DNA from 4 places in the Streptomyces sp. NPDC048643 genome. Region 3 is predicted to be linked to each of the others. Evidence: riboswitches for the same ligand, from Rfam matches in the RefSeq annotation. Region 3 holds a riboswitch; each other region holds the start of a gene.
What was found. Region 3 has a riboswitch for cyclic di-AMP ahead of AB0C62_RS21435 (M23 family metallopeptidase). Riboswitches for the same ligand answer to the same signal wherever they lie in the genome.

Region 1 (2,176 bases), on a different contig from region 3:
TTCGAGCTGAACGGCATCGGCTACGCGTTCCCCCCGGGCCACCGCATCCGCCTGAGCGTCTCCTCGGCGTACTGGCCCTGGGTCTGGCCGCAGCCCGGCTCCGAGGCCGGTTTCACGCTGGACCCGGACGGCAGCAGCCTGGAACTCCCCGTGCGGGCACGGGAGTCGGACCCCTCCATCACCTTCGAGGAGGCGGAGGAGGCCGAGCCACTCGGCGTGGTGGTCCCGGTGACGCTCGACGAGCCCCGCCCGGAGCGCCTGGTCCTGCGTGACGTGGCCGCGGGCACCTGGCGGCTCGACGTGGACCCCCGCTACGGCGGCACCCACGTGTATCCCGACGGTCTGGAGTTCACGGAGGACGCGCGGGAGACGTACACGATCGACGAGTCGGACCCGCTGTCCGCCCGCGCCCGGTCCACCTGGTCGGTCCGGCTGCACCGCCCCGACCTGCCCTGGGACGCCCGCGTCGAGACGACGTCGGCCATCACCTGCGACGCGCAGGACTTCATCACGTCCAACGAGGTCGTCTGCCGGGACGGCGACGAGGTCGTCTTCCACCGGACCTGGGAGAAGCGCATCCCGCGCACCGCGGGCTGAAAAGGCCCGGCGGGGACGGCAGTTCACCGGCCGCCCCCACCCGGCGTCCGCCCGGCGCACGTCCGGCATCCGTCCGGAAGCCGTCAACTCCGCCCCCACGCCGCCTCTTTCACAGGCGCCCGCTCCGACCCCGCATTCCGGCGCCCCGCCCGTCCCGCACGCGGCGGGCGTCCGGGAACTCCCCGCGCACCGAAGAGTGGTGGCGTAATGCCCGACTTGCCCGGCATGCCGCCTTGGTGACCCCCGAGCGCGTGAGTTGGGTCACGCGGGAGTCAGTGGATCACCCTTCGCCCACTCCTTGCCAACCCCTTTGCCAAAGGCAAGTTGAGGATTCAATTCCGGCGTAATCGGACGTATCACCCTCGCCCTAAACAGGCAAAAGCGATCTTCACCGCCACATCAGGCCTTGTTCCCGACATGTGCAGTCGCATACGTTCTCGTCGCACCGGGCGGATCGCCTAATCCTGCCGTCGCCCGGCAACCCACCCACCCACGCACGGCAGGAGCGGGGGAACCACAGGTAAGCCGCCGATCCGGGAGACCGGACCGGCTTGGGGTGAAGCCGCGCCCAAAAGCGCGACCGGGCATCTCCCGCCCGAACCCGACAGCTCACCTCGCAGGCGTCGGAGAGGACATTTCGTCATGCCCGCAGGCACGCACCGTCACGCCCGAACCACCTTCATCACCCGCGGAATGATCGCCGCCGGAACGGGCGCCCTCGCCCTCGCCCTCCCGCTCATGAGCGCGACCGGCGCCCACGCCGCGACCCCCCAGGTCGCGAAGACCGCCCAGACCGCGGTCGTCCCGAACGTCCAGCTCGTCACCTACAAGGTGGTGGCCGGCGACACCCTGACCAAGATCGCGAAGAAGTATCCGTCGAGCGGCGGCTGGCAGAAGCTGTACGCGGCGAACCGCGCCGTCATCGGCGACAACCCCGCCCACCTCCGCACGGGCCTGACGCTGACCGTCGGCACGAAGACCCTGAAGGCTCCGGCGAAGGCGACCACGGCCGCCAAGACCACCGCCACCCAGGCGTCCGCCACCACGTACGCCAACAACCTGGACGGCTGGATCAAGCAGTCCCTGGACATCATGGGCAAGGCGGGCATTCCGGGCAGCTACGACGGCATCTACCGCAACGTGATGCGCGAGTCCTCCGGCAACCCCCAGGCCATCAACAACTGGGACTCCAACGCGGTCGCGGGCACCCCCTCGAAGGGGCTCCTGCAGGTCATCGACCCCACGTTCCAGGCCTACCACGTGGCCGGCACGTCGATGGACCCCTACGACCCGGTCGCCAACATCACGGCCGCCTGCAACTACGCCGCCGACAAGTACGGCTCGATCGACAACGTCAACGGCGCCTACTGATCGCACCGGCGCACCCGCGCCTCTCGCACGACACCGGCCGGCGGCACCCTCGGGTCCGCCGGTGGTGACGTACCGGCCTGTCGGCGGTGAACGACCGGGCCCGCGGGACGGTGACGGACCGGGTGTGCGGGGCGGTCCCCACCAGAAGTACGAAGGGCACGGCCCGGGGCATCGGCGGACGCCCCGGGCCGGCTCGTCTCCCGGGACC
Region 2 (2,176 bases), on a different contig from region 3:
ACGCGGCAGGGAGACGCCGGCGGCCTTCCAGGCGGCCTGGGTCAGGCCCGAGCAGTCGTAGGAGTCCGGGCCGGTCGCGCCCCACACGTACGGCTTGCCGATCTGTGTGCGGGCGAAGGCGAGCGCCTTGCCGGCCTTCGTCGCGTACGAGGGGTCGGTGGCCGTCGAGCCGGACGAGCCCGTCGTGCCGCCCGACGGCGAGCCCTGCTCGGTGGCCTTCTCCTTGGCCGCCTTCTCCGCCGCAGCCTGCTGCCGTGCCAGCTCCGCCGCCTTGACGGCCGCCCGCTCCCGCTTCTTCTTCTCGATCGCCGCCAGCCGCGCCTTCTCCTCGGCGGTCAGCTTCGAGAGCAGGTCGCGGGCCGCGGAGAGCTTGCGCTGCACCGTCGCCTTGGACGTCTTGAGCGCGTTCTGCGAGGTGGTCAGCGACTGGAGGCTCTCGCTGGCCTCGGTGCGCTTCTTGGTCGTCGCCGCCTGCTCGGTGACGTAGTCGTCGACGGCGGCCTTCTGCCGGGTCGTCAGACGGCTCATCAACTGCGTCTGGTCGAAGTAGTCCTGCGGGTCGTCGGCGAGCAGCAGCGTCGCGGTGCCGGGTGTGGAGGCTCCCGTGCGGTACTGCGCGGCGGCGAACGAACCCAGCTCCTCGCGCGCGGAGTTGAGCTTGTCGGTGCGCTCGGCGACGTCGTCGAGGAGGGTGTCGACGCGCTTGCGCTGCTTGGTGGTCTTCTCCCGGGTGGCGTTGTACTTCTCGGTGGCCGTCTCGGCCTGGTGGTAGAGGTCGTTGACCTTCTTCTCGACCTCTTCGACGCTGGGCCTCGGCTCGGCCGAGGGCGCGGCGTTCGCCGTCTGGGAGAGCAGGGCCACCGAGGTGAGGGCCGCCGTCGCGAGGGCGGGGGTCCGTATGCCTGCCATGCGCGAACCCGTAGGACGCGACTTGCGGTGCGACGCCAAGAGAGGCGACTCCTTCCGTCATCCGCCTACCGAGTTAGCTGTCGGGTTCGGGCGGGTGGTTCCGGAAGGATTGCCCTACGGTCCTGGCCCCTCGGGGCGGTCGGACCGATTCACCCCAGGTCGGTGGGTCCCCGGCTCCGGCCGCCTGGTGGGCGGGCCGAACTCGGCGGAGGCCGCTCGGCCCGGCGACGTTCGCCGGTTGCGGTCGGGCGGCCTTCCAGCACGCTAGCCAACTCGTGTGGTCCGTGTGAAGGTTGGAGTGCGATATGCCCGATACATTTTCGTGACCTTGGCCATGTGCCCCGTCGCGGGCGCCGGGCATGAGTGGTGTGTGCCACTTTGTGAGGGTGTCCGGGGGCGGCTCCTCCCGGCACGGCGACCGTGGTGGGGACCGGTCGTACCCGCTCCGACGTGCACTTACCGTCACGAGCCGGTCACGCGCACGCGTCGCGAGTTCCCGTCGAGTCCTCGGGGTGGCCTCGGTGTGTCAGTGGGGCGGCCTAGACTCGGAGAGCGATGAGCAGCCTCTTTGACGACAGCTTCCTGGCGGACCTCAAGCCCTCCGCGGCCCACGAGGACGAGCACCCGCCGCCGCCCGAGGACGAGCACGCGCCGGAGCCGGTCGCGGACGACCTGTTCGGCGGCCGGTTCGACGTGCCGCCGAGCCGGGACGCGTACTACCGCGACGGCGCGCACCGGCCCGTCGTGGACCCGGCGGCCCTCCTCGACGGGCTGAACGAGAACCAGCGCGCGGCCGTGGTCCACTCCGGCTCCCCGCTGCTCATCGTGGCCGGCGCGGGTTCCGGCAAGACCCGCGTGCTCACCCACCGCATCGCCCACCTCCTCGGCGAGCGCCATGTGCACCCCGGCCAGATCCTCGCGATCACCTTCACGAACAAGGCCGCGGGCGAGATGAAGGAGCGCGTCGAGCAGCTCGTGGGCCCCCGGGCCAACGCGATGTGGGTGATGACCTTCCACAGCGCCTGCGTCCGCATCCTGCGCCGCGAGAGCAAGCAGCTCGGCTTCACCTCGTCCTTCTCGATCTACGACGCCGCCGACTCCAAGCGCCTGATGGCGCTCGTCTGCCGTGATCTCGATCTCGACCCCAAGCGCTTCCCGCCGAAGTCCTTCAGCGCCAAGATCTCGAACCTGAAGAACGAGCTGATCGACGAGGAGGACTTCGCCGCCCAGGCCACCGACGGCTTCGAGAAGACCCTCGCCCAGGCCT
Region 3 (2,176 bases):
GCGCGCTGATCCTCGTGCACCTGCGCCTCGGCATCGTCCTGCGGGTCGACGCGGTCACCGAGGTCGTCACCGTCGCCACGGCGGCCGTCCTGGGCGTGCTCATCAACATCCTCGTCCGGCGCAGCGACGAGCGGCTCGCCTCCGTCCGGGAGATCGCCGAGTTCGCCCAGCGGGCCGTGCTGCCGGAACCTCAGGCACGGATCGACGGCCTCGACGTCGCCGCGCGCTACGAGGCGGCCCAGGCGGACGCGTTCATCGGCGGGGATCTTTACGCGGTGCAGGACACCCCGTACGGCGTGCGGCTGGTCGTCGGGGACGTACGCGGCAAGGGGATGACGGCGGTCGCCGCCGTCGCCGTGGTCATCGGCGCGTTCCGGGAGGCGGCGGAGCAGGAGACGACCCTGGAGGCCGTCGCGCGGCGGCTGGAGCGGGCGCTGAAGCGCGAGGGCACCCGGCGCGACAACCTCGACGCCGTCGAGGGATTCACCACCGCCGTCCTCGCGGAGATCCCGCACGACGAGGAGATCGTCCGCATCGTCAACCGGGGGCATCCGCCGCCCCTGATGCTGCATCCCGACGGCACGCTCGTCCCGCTCACCGGCGGGCCCGCCGCACTGCCCCTCGGGATGAGCGACCTGGGCAGCACACCCGACCGGGCGGTGCCGGCCCGCTTTCCGCACGGCGCGATCCTGCTGCTGCACACCGACGGGCTGTCCGAGGCGCGGGACGTGCGCGGGGAGTTCTACGATCCGGCCGCGCGGCTGGCCGGGCGGATCTTCCCGGGGCCCGACGCCCTGCTGAACACCCTCGCCGTCGAGGTCCGCAAGCACACGGGCGGCGCCCTCAGCGACGACATGGCGCTGCTCGCCGTCCGGCGCGGCTGACGGCCCTCGAAGGCCCTTCTTGATCGTTGTCACGAGGGGTGATCGAACCGTGTCCCTCCGCATAACGACTGACACACCGTCACATGAAGCCGTGTCGACGCGATGCGGCCAACTCGCCCGTTTTTCATCGCCCATGACCCCAAAGTCCTGGCCAAAAAGCGTTAACGATCAGTCTGAACAGCTTGGAATCAGGTGGCCAGGTCTATTAACGTTCGATAACGCAGCGCGGTCGTCCCAGCCGTCACAAGAGATGGCTCCGTGCGCACGCGCCGAATCCCGCAAGGGAACCGGGGAACCACCAACTTGGGGTGAATCGAGCGTCCTCCACCGTGGCAGCACGGTGGGTATACGCGCGTAGGAGACCTTCCTGCTCCGAACCCGTCAGCTAACCCGGTAGGCGAGAAGGAAGGAAAGGAGTGCGCCCACGTGGCGTCCAACCGGCCTGCTCAGCCAACCTCGTTCGCACCGAATGACACACAGTCCTTCGGCTTCGCCTACGGCAAGGACGAGGGACCCTGGGAGGAGTGGAATCCCACCGAGGATTCCGTCCGTCCCGTTCGTGGCCGGCACCGCGTGGGAAAGCAGCGCGGCGGAGGCCTCGCCCGCAGCTCCACCGTTCTCGGTGTAGGCGTCATAGCCGCCGTCGGCGCCGGTGGCATGGCCACCGCGGCGCCCGGCAAGGCGCCCGTCTCGATCTCGCTGCCCGACCTGTCCTCGGTCACCCACTCGGCCAAGGCCCTGATCAGTGACGGTGCCGAGACCCCCAAGGGCTCCACGACTCCGCTCACCGGCGCGGGACTGACCACCGCCGACACCGCCCAGGGCACCACGGACGCCGGGGAGGCGCTGCGGGCCCGCATCATGCAGCAGGCCGAGTCGCAGCAGAACCAGGTCGACAGTGCCGTCCAGGAGGCCGCCGAGACCGCCGCCGCGAAGCAGGCCGTCGCGCTCGCCACCAAGCAGCAGGACGACGCGAAGGCCAAGGCGGACGCGGTCAAGAAGAAGGCGGAGGAGGAGGCCAAGGCGAAGGCCGAGGCCGAGCGCCTGGCCAAGCTCGCCAAGAGCTACTCGCTGCCGACCTCCTCCTACACCCTGACCTCGCGCTTCGGTGAGGCCGGCGCCCTGTGGTCCTCCGGCTACCACACGGGTCTCGACTTCGCCGCGCCCACCGGCACGCTGATCAAGGCCATCCACAGCGCCACCGTCACCGAGGCGGGCTGGGCCGGCTCGTACGGCTACCGCACGATCCTCACCCTCGACGACGGCACCGAACTCTGGTTCTGCCACCAGTC
Region 4 (2,176 bases), on a different contig from region 3:
GCTGCGCCAGGCGGCCTGGGTCAGACCGGAGGGGTCGTACGAGCCGGGCCCGGACGCTCCCCACACGCACGGCCTGCCCACCTGCGCGCGGGCGAACGCGACGGCCTCGGCGGCCCGGGTGTCGTACCCGGCGACCGGCGGCGCCGCGACGGCGGCGATGCCTGAGGCGTCGAACCCGGGGTGGGGATCGGCGGACCAGGGAGCGCCGGGCGCGGGCTGGTTCACGGGGTCCGGCCACGACGGGCGCCGACTGTCGTCGACGGCCGGGGCCGTCGGCTCGGGCGCGGCGGACCACGCCTCCCGCACCGGCAGGTACTCGACGTCCGCGACCGGCAGCGGGGCACTTCGCACCTGCGGGTGCCCGGCCTCCACGGCCGGCCACGCGGCACTCGCCACCGACGAGTACGCGGCCGTCGCGGCCGGCATCGGCACGTTCTGCGCCGGCCAGTACGGGGCCGACGGGACGGCCGTCTCCGCGGCCGGCAGGTCCACGGACGGGTACGCGACCGGCGTCGCCGCGCTCTGTCGTGCGGTGTGCCGGTTCAGCAGGTCCTGTGCGGCCGCCAGTTTGCGGCGGGCGCGGTCCTTGCGGAACCGCGGGGAGGCCGCGTCCGAGGCGGGCGCGGGTTCGGACACCACCGGAAGGGGCCCGGTGGACGGGGCGCCGATGTCCGGTACCGCGAGGGCGTACGCGGCCGTCGGGCCGGCGGTCAGTTCGAGGACGGGGCGCGCGGTGAGTTCCGCGACCGGCGCCGCGGTCAGCTCCGCGACGGGACCCGCCGTCAGTTCCCGTACGGGTGCCGCCGTCAACTCGGCCACGGCGCGCGCGCCTTGGGCAGGGAGTTCCATGGGACGTCCCGCACCCCCACCGGACCGGCCGGCCTCGCGCCCCCGGTCGGGCTGCCGGTCCGCGGGCAGTACCGCCGCGACGGTGGGGCCGAGCCGTGACCGCGCACCGTCGAACCACTGGCGCATCAGGTCGCTTTGAGCGGGATCGACACCCCCGCGCTCCTCCCCGGCCGGGCGCTGGTCGGTGAGCCGTCGGGCCGCGGCGCGCCGGTCGCCCTGACGGGAGGAGAGGCCCGCCAGAGCGCGGGTGGCGTTGAAGTTGCCGGTGTCGTCCTCGGCCCGGTCGTAGAGGGATGCGAGCCGTCGGCGGACTTCTTCGCCACTGGGCTGGGTTCGTTCCGGCGCCATGGGGATGGCACTCCTTCCGTCGTCCGCCTACCGGGTTAGCTGTCGGGTTCGGGCGGACGGTTCCGGAAGGTATGCCCTACGGCCAGTGCCCCTCAAGGCGGTTGGCCGATTCACCCCAGGTTCGGTGGGTCCCCGGCTCCGGCTGCCACGAGGACGGGCCGGACTCGGCGGAGGCCGCACCGCCCGGCGAGCATTCGCCGGAGGGAGTCGGGCGGCCTGGTCGTCAACCTAGCCATCTTGTGACCCCCGTGTGAAGATCCACGTCCCAGATGTCCGATACATTTTCGTGACCTTCGTCGCATCGCCCCGCTGTGCGACGGCGGAAGCACACACCGTGCGCGAATCGGCCGTCCGGACAACCGCGTTCGGCGGTGGACCCCCTCCAGGCGTCCGCCTCCCGTCCAGTTCCCTCCACCAACTCTCCACGCCGGCCCGGGGCTTTCGGTGGCCCGAAACAGGCCGTTCGCGGTGCGAACAGAACTGGCGTTCCCTGACGGCTCGTTCGACATCGACGGCTGCCGATGGTCATGCGGTGACCGGTTCTGGCCGACCCTGACGGATGACCACCGCGGCGGCGTCGCGCCCCTACCGTCAGGACAAGGAAGGCCCGCGGAAGGCCCTGAGAGCGAGTCGAGGATCCCCACGTGCACGATGCACCGATCTATGCCCAACTGATCTCCGAACGCGGTGACATACCGACGCTCGTCCGGAGCGAAGCCCGGCGGCTGCAGCGCGACTTCGAGTGGATCCTCAGCTGGGATCCGTCCACGGGCGGCCCGCTTCCCGGGTCCGCCCCGCGCGTGACGGCCGGCTCGCGTCGTTCCTTCGCCCCCGGCCCCGATCCCGCGGACCGGCTGGACTCCGCGTAGGCCCGTCCGGCGTGCCCGCCTCGTACGCGCTCGGGCGTGGGTCTAGAGGACGCCGGGTTCGCCGTCCGGCCCCTCGGCGGGAAGCCGTCCGTCCGGGCCGTCGGTGCGGG

Region 1: another riboswitch for cyclic di-AMP. It lies ahead of AB0C62_RS31105 (LysM peptidoglycan-binding domain-containing protein); the one in region 3 lies ahead of AB0C62_RS21435 (M23 family metallopeptidase).
Region 2: another riboswitch for cyclic di-AMP. It lies ahead of AB0C62_RS21670 (NlpC/P60 family protein); the one in region 3 lies ahead of AB0C62_RS21435 (M23 family metallopeptidase).
Region 4: another riboswitch for cyclic di-AMP. It lies ahead of AB0C62_RS32615 (NlpC/P60 family protein); the one in region 3 lies ahead of AB0C62_RS21435 (M23 family metallopeptidase).

What each region holds. Positions count from the first base shown of each region.
Region 1 covers NZ_JBEZHO010000041.1:58,879-61,054, reverse strand. Annotated here, with positions in the region: gene AB0C62_RS31110 (CocE/NonD family hydrolase) at 1-597, shown strand, start outside; cyclic di-AMP (ydaO/yuaA leader) riboswitch at 1,075-1,235, shown strand; gene AB0C62_RS31105 (LysM peptidoglycan-binding domain-containing protein) at 1,240-1,968, shown strand.
Region 2 covers NZ_JBEZHO010000021.1:44,257-46,432, reverse strand. Annotated here, with positions in the region: gene AB0C62_RS21670 (NlpC/P60 family protein) at 1-948, opposite strand, end outside; cyclic di-AMP (ydaO/yuaA leader) riboswitch at 956-1,127, opposite strand; gene pcrA (DNA helicase PcrA) at 1,465-2,176, shown strand, end outside.
Region 3 covers NZ_JBEZHO010000020.1:119,950-122,125, forward strand. Annotated here, with positions in the region: gene AB0C62_RS21430 (PP2C family protein-serine/threonine phosphatase) at 1-884, shown strand, start outside; cyclic di-AMP (ydaO/yuaA leader) riboswitch at 1,142-1,299, shown strand; gene AB0C62_RS21435 (M23 family metallopeptidase) at 1,311-2,176, shown strand, end outside.
Region 4 covers NZ_JBEZHO010000046.1:28,210-30,385, forward strand. Annotated here, with positions in the region: gene AB0C62_RS32615 (NlpC/P60 family protein) at 1-1,197, opposite strand, end outside; cyclic di-AMP (ydaO/yuaA leader) riboswitch at 1,206-1,377, opposite strand; gene AB0C62_RS32620 (hypothetical protein) at 1,842-2,066, shown strand; gene AB0C62_RS32625 (alpha/beta hydrolase) at 2,109-2,176, opposite strand, start outside.